One region of the Paraburkholderia flava genome, then DNA from elsewhere that is predicted to be linked to it. Evidence: predicted binding sites of a transcription regulator. Region 1 holds the regulator's gene; each other region holds the start of a gene.
What was found. The regulator LexA, encoded in region 1, represses DNA repair genes until DNA is damaged. The targets are predictions, from matches to a motif close to ACTGTATNNNNATACAGT.
Positions count from the first base shown of each region.

Region 1 (3,584 bases):
CCACGAGGCTCAGATACGCCACCGTGATGCCGAGCGTCACGCCAAAACCGGGCAATGCGCTCGGTTTGCGGAAAGTAAACGTCGTCATGCCGATACTCTGTCAGGGTTGGGTGCCGCGGACCCGTCGGGGCCGGTGTTATACAGGTCGAATCGCGCGACCCATCTGGCCGAAAAGCGCGCCCGGGGGCGCGCTTGCCTGATGTCGTCGCGTGGGTCGCCGTGTATGTCGTCCGGCTCTCCGCGTTCCGCTTCTTTATGTACTGCGGTGTTGCGCCTGCCGTATTGCGTTACTGCGACTGGTAGATCGAATCGAATACGCCGCCGTCCGCAAAGTGCGTCTTCTGCGCATTCGTCCAGCCACCAAACGTGTCGTCGACCGTGTACAGCTTCAGCTTCGGAAACTTGTCGGTCAGCGACGCAGGAACCTTGTTCGAACGCGGCCGGTAGAAGTTCTTCGCGGCAATCTCCTGCCCTTCGTCGCTATACAGGAAGTTCAGATACGCCTCGGCGAGCTTGCGTGTGCCGTGTTTGTCGACCACCTTGTCGACGACCGCGACCGGCGGCTCGGCAAGAATGCTCACCGACGGCACGACAATCTCGAACTTGTCCGGACCGAACTCCTTCAGCGACAGGAACGCTTCGTTTTCCCACGCAATCAACACGTCGCCGATCCCGCGCTGAACGAAACTCGTCGTCGCACCGCGCGCGCCCGAGTCGAGCACGCCGGCGTTCTTGTACAGCTTCGACACGAACTCCTTCGCCTTCTGCTCGTTGCCGCCCGGTTGATGCAGCGCATACGCCCACGCGGCCAGGTAGTTCCAGCGCGCGCCGCCCGACGTCTTCGGGTTCGGCGTGACGATCGACACGCCCGGCTTCGTCAGATCGTCCCAATCCTTGATGTGCTTCGGGTTGCCCTTGCGCACGAGAAACACGATCGTCGACGTGTACGGCGATGCGTTGTCCGGCAAACGCTTCTGCCAGTTTTTATCGATGAGCCCCTTGTTCGCGAGCGCATCGATGTCGTAGGCGAGCGCGAGCGTGACGACGTCGGCCTGCAGGCCGTCGAGCACCGAGCGCGCCTGCGCACCCGAGCCGCCGTGCGACTGCTTGAACGTGATGGTCTCGCCGGTCTTCGCCTTCCACTCCTTGCCGAATGCCTGATTGATGTCCTGATAAAGCTCGCGCGTCGGGTCGTACGACACGTTCAGCAATGTCGTGTCGGCGGCATGAGCGTGCGGCACGAAGCCGATTGCCGCCGCGGCGCCGAGCGCCAGCGTCGCGATGAAATGCCTTGCCTTGTTTGTTGCCCGCTGTGTTGCCCTCTGCCCGAGCCCCGTAATCCGATAAGCCATCCGCTTTCTCCGTGGTGTGGTGTGTGCCGGTGCCGTTGTTCTGAGCGCGGTCTATGCCGTCCAGTGCGCCCGTCCAGCAGGTCGAAACCAGTCTATCGAAGGGCTTTCATCATTAAAAATAATGTTTGTTCATTTTTTAATACGTAAAAGTGGTAATGACGGCTGGGCGTGGCGTTGCGGCACGAAAACGGGTGTTCTGACAGCCGATTCCGACGCTCGAACAGCGGGCTGCGGCGACGAACTTAAAGTAACGCTTGATATGCGCCCGATACTGTATAAAAATACAGTCACCTGTCTATCCATACAGTGGCGCCATGACCAAACTCACCGCACGACAGCAAGAAGTTTTCGAACTCATCCGCCGCGCCATCGAGCGCACCGGCTTCCCGCCCACGCGGGCGGAAATCGCTGCGGAGCTCGGCTTCAGTTCGGCCAACTCCGCGGAAGAGCATCTGCGGGCGCTCGCGCGCAAGGGCGTCATCGAGCTGGCGGCGGGCGCGTCGCGCGGCATCCGCCTCGTGCCCGGACCGGGCGATCTGCCGCACCAGTTCACGCTGCCGCATAACAGCCTGATGCAACTGTCGCTGCCGCTGATCGGCCGTGTGGCAGCCGGTAGCCCGATCCTCGCGCAGGAACATATCTCGCAGCACTACGCGTGCGACCCGGCGCTCTTCTCGAGCAAGCCCGACTACCTGCTGAAAGTGCGCGGGCTGTCGATGCGCGACGCGGGCATCTTCGACGGTGACCTGCTCGCCGTGCAGAGAAAGAGCGAGGCGAAAGACGGCCAGATCATCATCGCGCGGCTTGGCGACGACGTCACGGTGAAGCGCCTGAAGCGCCGGCCGAACGGCATCGAGCTGATCGCCGAGAACCCCGATTACGAAAACATCTTTGTTGAAGCCGGGAGTGGCGACTTCGCGCTCGAAGGCATCGCGGTTGGGCTGATCCGGCCCACCGAATTCTGAACTGTCGCCTGGAGAGATTCATGGAACGCCTTGCCCGCCTGCTGCCTTTTCGCCAGTTCGGACGTCTGCGTCATTTGCGCGGCGTCGTCCCGTGCGCACCGCTCGAAGCAGCCGACACGTCGTCGCTGTTCGACAGCGAGCCGTCAGGCCAGTCCGCGTTGCCTTCTTCGCTGCCGGCCTTTGCTCGCGTGTCGCTGAATGCATCGCTGAACACCGAGCCGGCTCGACGTGCACCGGTTCGCGTCTATCACGGACCGAAGCGACTCATCATGGTGGGCACGGTCGACGCGGTATGCCGGATGATCGATCGTGCAATCGCAGAAGAAAACGCGGGCATGCAAGGCGCGTTGTTTGAGTAACGTTGTGCGTGGTCCAACGGGACAGTCATCACAATGAACGTGGATCGAGTGCCGGCTTCGGGATATTTTTTGTTGCCCGCACGGTCCACATCATGTTGAGCCTGTCGTCACAGGCTGCCCCGTCGTTTCACTGGAGAGCATTGCGCAATGGCTGGTTCCGTCCGCATGACCCGTCGCGCCGAGCGCGGAGGATTCCGCAAGTCGTCGATCATTGCGCTCGTCGTGATTGTGGTGATCGCGCTGATCGGATACGGCTACGCATCGCCTTATGTCGCTCTCGATCGTCTGAAGCGTGCGGCCGATGCGCGCGATGCGGCAACGGTCAATCAATACGTCGATTTCCCTGCATTGCGTGAGAGTCTCAAGCAGCAGGTCACCGCGCTGCTCGCGCGGCGTCTCGATGTCAAAAACAGTGGCAATCCGCTAGCGGCGCTCGGTGCGATGATCGGTGTCGCGTTGATTAGTCCGCTCGTCGATTCATATGCGACCCCGGACGGTGTCGCCGCATTGTTGAACGGTATTCCGCCGCGTGGCGAACCGGGCGAGCGTCCTCCCCCGCCTCCGTCAACTCCGCAACCAGCCGATGCCGCTCCGACACAACCGCCACAGCCACAGCCGCCTGTCGCGAAAGATGCGTCGTCACCGCCACAGCCTCCGCAAACCACGGCGGGTTATCGCAGCCTGAACGAATTCGTGATCACGTATCAGCACGGTGTCGGCGACACGCGCTACTCCGCGATCCTGCATCGGGAAGGGCTGTTTTCGTGGAAGCTGGCGGCCGTCGATCTGAACGGTCACTAGCCTCAGTCTCAGCTAGCAGCAGACTCAAGCCGCCGCGCGCTGCTCCTCCACCGACGAGCACGCCACCAGAATGCTGCACGACACGCGGTCGAGCAGTTGCGTATTAC
Region 1 is NZ_SMRO01000002.1:2,031,701-2,035,284, forward strand. Features, by position in the region: gene cysT (sulfate ABC transporter permease subunit CysT) at 1-88, opposite strand, end outside; gene E1748_RS20535 (sulfate ABC transporter substrate-binding protein) at 288-1,352, opposite strand; gene lexA (transcriptional repressor LexA) at 1,667-2,317, shown strand; gene E1748_RS20545 (hypothetical protein) at 2,338-2,676, shown strand; gene E1748_RS20550 (DUF2939 domain-containing protein) at 2,842-3,477, shown strand; gene E1748_RS20555 (universal stress protein) at 3,502-3,584, opposite strand, start outside.

Region 2 (3,584 bases), 1.8 Mb from region 1:
CAGCGCATGCAGCGGCGCGAGTCCGCGCGACAGTCCGAACCACACCAGCAGGATCGCGAGCGGCAGGATCACGAACTGCGGCAGGATCACGCCTTTGATGATGTCGTTCGCGAGCTGGCTGCGCTTGTCGAGCGTCTCGCCGACCTGCACGAGCACGGCCTGCGCGCCGGGCGTCTGCGGAAACTCGACGGTCGTGTACGCGACGCGGATGTCGTTGCCGCGCAGCATGTCGTCGCGAAACTCGACGATGCCCGGCTGCGGCCGGTCCTCTTCATGCGGCAACGGCATGTCGCGATCGCCGCCGACGAGTTCGCCGCGCGTGCCGAGTACCTGGAAGAATACGGTATCGACGTTGTCCGCGCGCAGGAAGTCGAGCGTCGAACTGGCCAGCGACAGTTCGGCGACGCCGTTCACCGGATGGATCTGTCGGGCCAACACATAGGCATCGGTTTCGAGCGCGCGATCGAACGGTCCGTTGGCAATCGACTTCGCGACCAGATACGTAACCGCGATACTCATCGGCCACAGCAGCAGCAGCGGCGCCAGCATCCAGTCGAGAATCTCGCCGAACAGCGAGCGCGGACGCGCGTCGGCGGCGGCTTCGGTTTCGTCGGGCGGTGCGAACGGATTCTCGTAGCTGGCGTCGCGCGCCGTGTCGAAATCGGCCGGCGCGGAGGCCGGTTCTGCGCGGGCGCGCATCGCGGACGTGCCGTCTATTTGTAGTGGTGGCTCGCGGGCATGCCGCCCGAAGCCGGTGCTGGTGGTCGCGTCACATCGGCGGCAGGTGCCGCTTTCTCGAGGCAGTAACCCAGCCCGCGAACCGTCGCGATGCGCACGCCGCCCGGCTCGAGTTTCTTGCGCAGCCGATGCACGTAGACTTCGATCGCGTTGTTGCTGACCTCTTCGCCCCACTCGCACAGATGATCGACGAGCTGTTCTTTCGAGACGAGCCGGCCGATCCGCTGCAGCAGCACTTCGAGTAGTCCGAGTTCGCGCGCCGACAGATCGATCACCTGCTCATTGATGCACGCGACGCGACCGACCTGATCGAACGACAGCGCGCCATGCCGCACCATGGTCGGACCACCGCCCGCGCCGCGTCGCGTGAGTGCGCGCACGCGCGCTTCGAGTTCGTCGAGCACGAACGGTTTGGCCATGTAGTCGTCGGCGCCGAGGTCGAGGCCTTTTACGCGTTCCTCGATGCTGTCGGCGGCGGTGAGGATCAGCACCGGCAGGTTCGAATTGCGCGCGCGCAGGCGGCGCAGTACCTCGAGTCCGGCCATGCGCGGCAGGCCGAGATCGAGGATCAGCAGGTCGAAACTTTGCATCGACAGCGCGGTGTCGGCATCGACGCCGTTCTTGACGTGATCGACGGCATAGGCCGATTGGCGGAGTGATCGGACGAGACCGTCCGCGAGTATGCTGTCGTCTTCGGCAATCAGAATTCGCATGGGGCGCCCAGCGTGACATTGCCGGCACCGCGGGGTCGCCCGGCGCGCAGCGGTCTCCAGAAAATTTGTGGGTAGAGATGGCGAAACCCGCATTCCGGGCTTGCCAAAACTACTGTTTTTTTATACAGTACCTGCGTTTGGTGTGCAGCTTGATGAAACCGGCTGCTCTACCGCCTCAGACGCCGTTCATCATAGCAAAGGACGATTCATGGAAGAAAGCAAGAAAGGCGCGGCTGGACTGACTGCTGAGAAGAGCAAGGCGCTTGCCGCCGCTCTCGCGCAGATCGAAAAGCAGTTCGGCAAGGGGGCGGTCATGCGTCTCGGCGCAGGGGAAGCGGTCGAGGACATCCAGGTGGTGTCCACGGGTTCGCTGGGTCTCGACATCGCGCTGGGCGTCGGCGGTTTGCCGCGCGGCCGGGTGGTCGAAATCTACGGTCCGGAATCGTCGGGCAAGACCACGCTGACGCTGCAGGTCGTCGCGGAAATGCAGAAGCTCGGCGGTACGGCGGCGTTCATCGACGCGGAACACGCGCTGGATATCCAGTACGCCGGCAAGCTCGGCGTGAATGTATCGGACCTGCTCGTTTCACAGCCGGACACTGGCGAACAGGCGCTCGAAATCGCAGACGCACTCGTGCGTTCGGGTTCGATCGACATGATCGTGATCGACTCGGTCGCGGCGCTCGTGCCGAAGGCCGAAATCGAAGGCGAAATGGGCGACTCGCTGCCGGGCCTGCAAGCACGGCTGATGTCGCAGGCACTGCGCAAGCTCACCGGTACGATCAAGCGTACGAACTGCCTCGTCATCTTCATCAACCAGATCCGGATGAAGATCGGCGTGATGTTCGGCAACCCGGAAACCACGACGGGCGGTAACGCGCTGAAGTTCTACGCATCGGTGCGTCTGGACATCCGCCGTATCGGTTCGATCAAGAAGAACGACGAAGTGATTGGCAACGAGACCCGCGTAAAGGTGGTCAAGAACAAGGTCGCGCCGCCGTTCCGCGAAGCGATTTTCGACATCCTCTACGGCGAAGGTATCTCGCGTCAGGGCGAAGTTATCGACCTCGGCGTGCAGGCCAAGATCGTCGACAAGGCCGGCGCCTGGTACAGCTACAACGGCGAACGGATCGGTCAGGGCAAGGACAACGCGCGGGAATTCCTGCGTGAGAATCCGGAGATCGCGCGCGAGATCGAAAACCGCATCCGCGAATCGCTGGGCGTGAACGCGATGCCGACCGATGTGCCGGTCGGCGCCGAAGTCGCGGGCGAAGAAGAGTAATCGTCGCGTGATACGCAAGGGTCGGCCCGTGTCCGATGTCAGACGGGACGCGGGCGGACCGTCCAGCGGCCCGTTTGATGGCGAACCGCGCCGCACAGTTGGCGCGGGTTCGTCGAGAACGCCGAAGCCAGCCGCCGATCCCGCAGATTCGTTCGATCCATTCGAATCGTTCGACGAGCATGACCGCGCAGCCGGCATCGCGTCACCACACGGCGAGAGCGCGTTTGAGAAGAAGCAGGACGGCGCCGCAACGGAAGCCGTCTATAGCCGTTCACGTCGCCCCCGCGACGAACCCGGCGCGTCAACCGAAGACCCCTCCCGCTCCAAACGTCCCGGCCGTTCATTGAAGGGACGCGCACTCGGTTATCTCTCTCGCCGCGAGTACAGCCGCGCCGAACTGTCCCGCAAGCTGATGCCGTTCGCCGACGAAGCGAACCCGCTCGAAGCGCTGCTCGATACGTTGGAGCGCGAAGGCTGGCTATCCGACTCGCGGTTTGCCGAAAGCCTTATCCATCGACGTGCGTCGCGTCTCGGCACGAGCCGGATCGTCGGTGAGTTGAAGCGACACGCAGTCAGCCAGACGCTGATCGAAGAGACCGGCGCGCAACTACGCGAAACCGAGCTGGCTCGAGCCCAGGCGGTCTGGAGCAAGAAGTACGGCGAGCTTCCGCAGACGCTGACCGAGCGCGCGAGGCAGGCGCGCTTTCTCGCGGCACGTGGGTTCTCGCAGGGCGTCATCGGCAAGATACTGAAGGGTATCGAAGACGAGTGAGGCGGGGACTAACCGCAGCACGAATCGCAGCACCAATCACGCAGGCCGTAGCAACGCATCCGCAGCCCCACGACCGCCC
Region 2 is NZ_SMRO01000002.1:230,218-233,801, forward strand. Features, by position in the region: gene E1748_RS12365 (sensor histidine kinase) at 1-699, opposite strand, end outside; gene E1748_RS12370 (response regulator transcription factor) at 714-1,451, opposite strand; gene recA (recombinase RecA) at 1,660-2,733, shown strand; gene recX (recombination regulator RecX) at 2,741-3,505, shown strand.
Region 2: a site for LexA is predicted at 1,563-1,580, ahead of recA (recombinase RecA). Genes of this name have one in related genera too.

Region 3 (3,584 bases), on a different contig from region 1:
TGCGATGCGCGGTCTCACGCGTGGCCCAACCGAGAAAACGCTCGCACTGCTCGACAAAAAACGCGTGCAGTGCGCCTGCACTGTGGGTCTCGGTCAACACCGTTTCCTGCCGGCTCGCGATGTCGAAATAGACGAGCGCGACGGTGATCTCCGCGAGCCCGCGCGCCACGCACAGCAGATGGGCATACACACGCGCCTGCGCCCAATGCAGCGCGCGATGATTGGCGGGCATGCTCGCGAGATCGCCGCGATAGGTCTTGATTTCCTCGAGCCGGTTGAGCGCCGCGTCATAACCGTCCGCACGACCGCGCACCATGAGACCGCGATATTCGCCGGACAGCGAGACCTCCGCCTCGTACGCGTCGCCGCGCCGCGCGGCGACCGTCGCGTGACCGGCCATCCCTTCGAGTGCAGTCGGTGCCGGCGTGAAGCGCAGATCGAGATCGCCGCAGCGCGCGGTGAATTCGCACATCGCGCGCACGGCGACTGTGTAGCTCATGCGCGCGCCTCGGCCACTTGCTCAGCCCATCGCACGTCGAGCACGCGCACCGGAATCCCGTGCTCCGCGCAGTACCCGAGCCAGCGGATCTGGTTGTCCTGCAGGCGATCGCCCGGCCCCTTGATCTCGATCAGCTCGTAGCGTTGTTCGGCCGGCCAGAATTGCACGAGATCAGGCAAGCCCGACCGGTTGCTGCGGATATCGGCGGACAGGCGCTCGAACCAGTGCTTCAGATGCGCGGCCGGCAGACACGCAAGCGCCTCGTCGAGCAGCGTGTCGGTCAGCAGGCCCCACGACACGAACGGCGATTGCAGGCCGGCTTTGGTTGCGAAGTGCCGGCGGATCGTCGCGCGATACTCGCTGCTGTCGAGTTGTGCGAAGCACGCGGCGAATGCATCGGCACGACGCGCGCGGAAATCGGGCGCGTGCAGATCGGCGGGTTCGCGCTGGAACGGATGGAAAAAAGCTCCGGGAATTGCCGCGAAAATCGCGTCCCAGCACAGCAGACCGAACAGCGAATTGATCAGCGCGTTCTCGACAAAATAAACCGGCGCATCGGGCCGCGCGAGATGATCGCGCGCGACGCATTCGACGGTCGTCGGCTCATCCGGGCGCGGCAAAACGAGCATGCCGCGTGTGATCGGCGGCTGCGGGGACGTGAGTGCGGCGGTTGCATCGCGTGGCGCTGCCTTGCGCTGCAAACGCGGCAGCATTCGTGCGATGCGTTGATGCTCTTCGTCGCTTTCCGGCGCGGCAACGGCCTGTAACGCGAGTGCGAACGCATCGGCATCGCGTCCGCTGCGTTCGAGCACGCGAGCTCGCCGATGTCGCGCGCCGGGCCACGCGCTGCGTGTGTACACGTCGAGTGCGGTGTCCCAATCGTGTCGTCGCTCGCAATGCTGGCCGATCAGGAACAGCAGCTTCGCGCGACGCATTTCGAGCCACGCGTGCGCGCAGTCGATCGAACCGGCTTCGTCAGCTAGCGCTAGCGCGGCTTCGGCACCGGGTTCGGGATCTAATGCGGCCAGCGTATCGAGCGCGCCACGGCACGCATGCAGCGCGAGCCATGCATCGACGTCGCCGCGCCGCTGAAACGCACGCGACGACGGTGCAAATGCAACGCGCTCGTACTGATACACGCCGAGGTCCGCGAGTACGAACTCCGACCAGTCCTGATGCAGATTGCCGAAGAACATCAATCGCAAGCGGTCGCACAGCGGCGTGACGGTCACGTGCAGCACGCGATCTTCCTTTTCCGTGCAGAGATTCCAGTCGGCGAACGTTCGCGAATCGTCGTGTGTGTCGCGTAATGCGTCGAGCAGTTCGGCCTTGCGCGGCGTTGCCATCGTGCTGGCTTCGGGAAACGCACGCAGCAGGTCGGGCTTGGTGGCGAGCGCGAACAGATCGTCGAGTGTGAGCAGCGGATCGGGATCGACCCAACCCGCTCCGACGAGCGGTGCGGCCGCCTGTAACGGACAACCGATTTCGTCATAGACGAGCCGGCTCGCGCGGAACAGCGGCCCCTTGCGCATCAGCATCCGCACGAGCAGCGCGCGCGATGCGAGCGGTAATGCGGCGAACGTTGTGATGAACGTGTGCTCGGTTTCGTCGAGGACGTCGGCGTAACGCGCGCCGATCCACGCGAGCGCGCGTTCGAAGTTCGCGAGGTAGTACGGCGTTGGGCCTGGGGACGGAGCGGATGAGGGCTCGGCCGGCATGGGATCGGCGATCACTGTATGGATATACAGTGATGATAGCAAAGGTGGGAAGCTGCTGGGAAACGGGGCTGGTGAGGCTGGGTCCCGGTTTTTAAATTAGCTCAAGCTCATCATCGACAACGCCAATTACTCGGGGTGGGATGCCGCTCTGGCAACCGCGCGTCGAACTGCTGGCTTCATGGTTAATTCATCCGCCGTAGTGAAGAATTCGAACGCCTTGTCGTTCTCGCGCGTCACCCGAAATCCAAGCTTGCGGTGGAAAGCGACGGACAATCGATTGGTCTTGTAGACATGGCTTCGAAGCTCGCCGATTCCTCGTTCTTTCGCGAGAGTCGCGATCTTCGCAAGCAGATCAGTCATAACGGCGGACGTCCGGTGCGAGGGATGGGTACCGAATGCGCCGACGAACCAGCACGCCCCGGAATCCGGCCGAAGCATCGCGTACGCGACGAGGTTGCCGTCGCGCCGCACCGAACATATCTCACTGACGTCTACCGCTTTTTGCAGCTTTATCCGCTGCTCGTCTACGTCGAATGTATCGCCGGCCTGTTCCGTGTGGGCACGTAACGTCAGCAAATCGAGCGCAAGGAGTTCGTCAACGGACGGCGACATATCGAGAGCTCAGGACGATAAGTGCGTCACTCCTTCCCGACAAACAACGCATTAAGCTGCGCGCCAGCCGCCGCCTCGCCAAACCCATCGAAGCGCCCCTCCGCAAGCGCCTGCGTCGCGCGCATAAAACCACCCCACGCCGCCCGCGCAAGCGCACCGCCGACGCTCACGCGTCGCACGCCGAGCGCAGCCAGATCCTGCAACGTGAACGCCGAGTTCGAGCCGATCAGCACGTTCACCGGCTTGGGCGCCACCGCGGCAACGACGGCTTCGATTTCTTCGCGCGTGCGAATACCCGGCGCGTAGAGGCAGTCCGCGCCTGCCGCCGCGTACGCTCGCAGACGCGCGAGCGTGTCGTTCAGATCCGGCACACCGACGACGAAATTTTCCGCGCGGCCGATCAGCAAGGTATCGCCGCCGGTTTCGTCGATCACACGACGGGCCGCCTCGATGCGCGCCACCGCGGCATCGATCGCCAATAGAGGTTGCGCGGCGTCGCCGGTGGCGTCTTCGATCGACAGGCCCGCCACGCCGGTCGCAACCGCCAGCCTGACGCTCTCGGCCACGCCGGCCGGGTCGGTAGCGAAGCCATTTTCGAAGTCCGCGTTGACGGGCAGATCGGTCGCTTCGACCATCGTGCGCAGATGCGCGAGGATCGTCTCGCGGTCGACCTGGTTGTCCGCGTGCCCGGTCGACCATGCGTATCCCGAACTCGTGGTCGCGATGGCCTTGAAGCCCTGGCTCGCCAGATAGCG
Region 3 is NZ_SMRO01000001.1:782,472-786,055, forward strand. Features, by position in the region: gene E1748_RS03415 (ATP-dependent DNA helicase) at 1-499, opposite strand, end outside; gene E1748_RS03420 (VRR-NUC domain-containing protein) at 496-2,217, opposite strand; gene E1748_RS03425 (GNAT family N-acetyltransferase) at 2,344-2,829, opposite strand; gene E1748_RS03430 (isocitrate lyase/PEP mutase family protein) at 2,856-3,584, opposite strand, start outside.
Region 3: a site for LexA is predicted at 2,231-2,248, ahead of E1748_RS03420 (VRR-NUC domain-containing protein). Genes of this name have one in related genera too.

Region 4 (3,584 bases), 1.3 Mb from region 1:
TGTCTTAGCGTGCACGTTGCGTCCGACCGTGAGCCATAACGCACGAGCCGCTAACCGAAACCTCGCCATAACGGCAACCGGGAGCTGAAAATGTCTCTTGAAAATGCGTTGGGGCGATAAAGTTCAAGTCAGCGTATGGCACCGCGAACTGACGTCAACCGGGTTACTAGCATCCATAAATTGCTATTACGAGAGTCGCGGACACCAATATGAAGACGGTCTATAGTTTGTCGAGAAAGCGAACAAACGCCTCCGACGTCATGAGAATCCTATGCTTTGGTTTCCACAGGTCATCGAATGCATGCTTGAGAAAACCTTGCTCGTTTGATACCAGAATGTCCGCGTGAAGGAGATGCGTCATCAAGTCAAGGTCCGCCTGTGCATTGAGGTCAAGCGGCTGATTCGCCTGGAGCATCGAGTAGCGTGCCATGTAGACCATGTTGATGACGAACATCGTAAAAAATGGGTACATGTGCTTCGCTCGTGCCCATCGTGATGCCACCTCTCGAGGATTGTGGGCCTTAATCAAGGCCATCGCGAACTCTCGCCCAGTTATCTCTACTTCTGTCCCAAACAGGTCCTGAACCGGCAGCGTACCGTGTCGCTTTGGTTGGTAGCGCGTCGCCTTACGCCAGTCAGCGACCTGCTCACGCATTTGCGCCGAGATTTTTCGTTGCGCGTCGCGTTTCGCATTTTCGCGAGCAATCTCAACCTGTGCCGAATGCCACGCACGCCACGAGCCGTCGAGAGGAATATTGGGCAGGCGACTGACCAGTAACGCGCGGTCGCGCTCCGGCATAAATATGCGGGCGTGTACGCCCCTTGCTTGAACGAGTTCCTCATGCCAAATAGTCAAGAAGTCGTTGCATAACCTATCAGCGCTTTTCACTATGAACGGCAACCAGCGTTGTACTAGGTCGTCGCGCCTTCTCAAGGAGCCGTACGCGCGCAGTGTTTCCTCAATGAATACGTGACTGTATATGGGAGTGACGCGGCCGCTGTGGCAGTGCCTAAGCATGGAGCTGCGCTCCAGCAGTTCGAAGGTTCCGGGCTGGAATGCGTTAGAGTCGAAGACTACGCGCAGGGCCGCCATTGAAGTTTTCCCGAAGAAGTTGCCTCGATTCTTGCTCGTCGCCAACCGGGCACTGGTGCTCGTGCGCGGTTGCCTTGGGATTTCACCAGCAATATGGGTACAACGTGAAAACGGAACGCCTGGTTCCGGCAAATCCATCGTGGTTCGGGTGATGACCGGGGCGCAGGCGCACGGGTGGCTGTCTACACCATCGCAATCTGGTGCAACGTGTTTTGCATGACAGTCGCCTCCGCCCTAGCCGTGGCTGTCGACCCACGCCCGACACCACGAGAGGCCTGTCGATTCTGCTTCTTCATCAGTATCGAAACTGCCAAGAACGCCAGACGCGTCTACCACCTTGTTGTCTCGCATGACTGTGCCGCTTCCTGCGAACCGTGCCGGTTGCAGGATGTCTTCCTGCTCCAGGATGGAATGACCCCACAGCGTATATCCACGATATTTCTCAGTTTGCATCTGCTGACCTCTGAAGGTCCTCCACACCGCTTCACATCCGTAATTGCCTCGACTTGAGCGGCTCGACAAGTATCTACTGCTTAAGGCGCTGGGTGTCGATTCCGGCCATCTTCAATGTAGCGTCAATCATTTTCAACTCCTGGCCAAAATCGAGCGCCCATTCCTCGCCGTCGCACCGCACGGTCATGCCATCGTGCATCGAAATAAGATGACGCGCCTTGTACAGGGCGTCGACAAGTTTCGATTCGCGTTCGGCCTCCCGAACCCATTCATCTGCTCTCATGTTGGACCTCCTTTGAGCAACGAAAGCAGGACATGAGGCCGAGCGATACACGTCGCACGACCCCGTTCCTTTGAAAAAAGTGACAGTTCACATCTACGGATTTGCGTGTAGGATACTGTATAAATATACAGGTTTTTCGATTCCACATGTCCAGCGCTACCGTTACGGCCGAAGAGATACATCCGTCCTTGTGGCGTGCGTCCCAGCTCGCGCGTGGCCGTGGCCGGGTGGTTGAGACTGGGTATCCCGCGTTGTCGGCCGAGCTTCCCGGCGGTGGCTGGCCGGTCGGAGCCCTTGTCGACCTGATGGTCCAGCAAGCCGGAGTCGGTGAACTGCGACTCTTGCGCCCGGCGCTCAGTGGTTCGGGCAGTCGGCCGGTTGCGTTCCTGCAGCCGCCGCATACCCCGGATGGGCTCGGACTCAGCTACATCGGACTTCCCATTGACCAGGTGTTGCGGGTGAGAGCGCAAAAGACCGCAGATGCTCTTTGGTCGGCTGAGCAAATTCTGCGGGCAGGCAGTTGCGGTGCGCTCATCTTCTGGGCGCAATACGCGCAGGCCGCATCGCTGCGGCGCCTGCATCTGGCTGCGCAATCATCCGAAACACTCTTCGTGATGGTCAGGCCTCTGGCAGCGGCACAGGATTCATCGCCCGCCCTGTTGCGGCTTGCTTTAAGACCATCAGCCGACGGTTTGACCCTCGACATTGTGAAACGACGAGGGCCAGCGCGCGCAGAGCCTCTGTCGATTCCCCTTCAACCCACTCCTGTATTGCTTTCCCGACATGCGCGTCTTTCTCGCCGTCCACTTGCCGAAGTTGCCGCTCGAGGTGTTCCGACCGAAGTGGTCATCTGAGGCGGCGCACGGAAGTGCTGTACTGGAGAAAGACAAAGTGGTCATTACAGACAGCACAGCTCGTGCAGCTGGCGTGCGCCTTGGGATGAAGCGCGGCGGAGTGCTGACACTGTCGCCGGAAACGGAAATGCATGAACGCGACGCCGGCAAGGAAGCGGCGGCGCAGCGCGAGGTGGGTGTTGCCCTGATGCGCTTCTCGCCTGAAGTCGCCTTGCTTGACGAAGCGACCGTCGTGGTGGAGGTGGGTGCGAGTCTGCGTCTTTTCGGCGGGTTGCTCGCATTGTGCCGGGAAGCGAAGTCTGTTCTCGGAACGCTTGGGCTCACGGCGCGCATCAGCGCCGCGCCCACCGGTCAGGGTGGATGGCTACTTGCGAAGTTCGGAAACCGCCGCGTGCTCAAGCTCGCATCGCTTGAGCAACGACTGGCCGCATTACCGATGCTGGCCGTTCCGGAAGTTCGTCCGTTCGGAGACTGGTTCTCCGGACTTGGCTGCGAGACCATTGCTGACATCAGGCGTTTGCCACGCGCCGGCCTGCAGCGGCGCTGTGGTGAACATCTGCTCGACTCGCTCGACCGGGCGTTCGGCACCGCGCCCGAACTCTTTGATTGGCTAGAACTGCCGCCGACTTTCTCCGCACGTATTGAAATGCCGGACCGGCTTGAAGATGCCGACGGCGCAGTCTTCGGCGCCCATCGACTCATCGTGCAACTGTGTGGCTGGCTTTGCGCCAAGCAACTGGCGGTCACGGCTATAAGGCTGCTGCTCGAACATGAACGTGGGCGCGACGCTATTGAGCCGACAACCATCGACATCGCGCTGGGCGAGCCGACCTGGAAGGAGGAGCATCTCGTCAGGCTGTTGAAGGAGCGGCTGCATCGGATTGAGCTGGCTGCGCCGGTT
Region 4 is NZ_SMRO01000002.1:728,674-732,257, reverse strand. Features, by position in the region: gene E1748_RS14670 (hypothetical protein) at 221-1,231, opposite strand; gene E1748_RS31765 (hypothetical protein) at 1,328-1,546, opposite strand; gene E1748_RS14660 (hypothetical protein) at 1,620-1,829, opposite strand; gene imuA (translesion DNA synthesis-associated protein ImuA) at 1,976-2,683, shown strand; gene E1748_RS14650 (Y-family DNA polymerase) at 2,613-3,584, shown strand, end outside.
Region 4: a site for LexA is predicted at 1,944-1,961, ahead of imuA (translesion DNA synthesis-associated protein ImuA). Genes of this name have one in related genera too.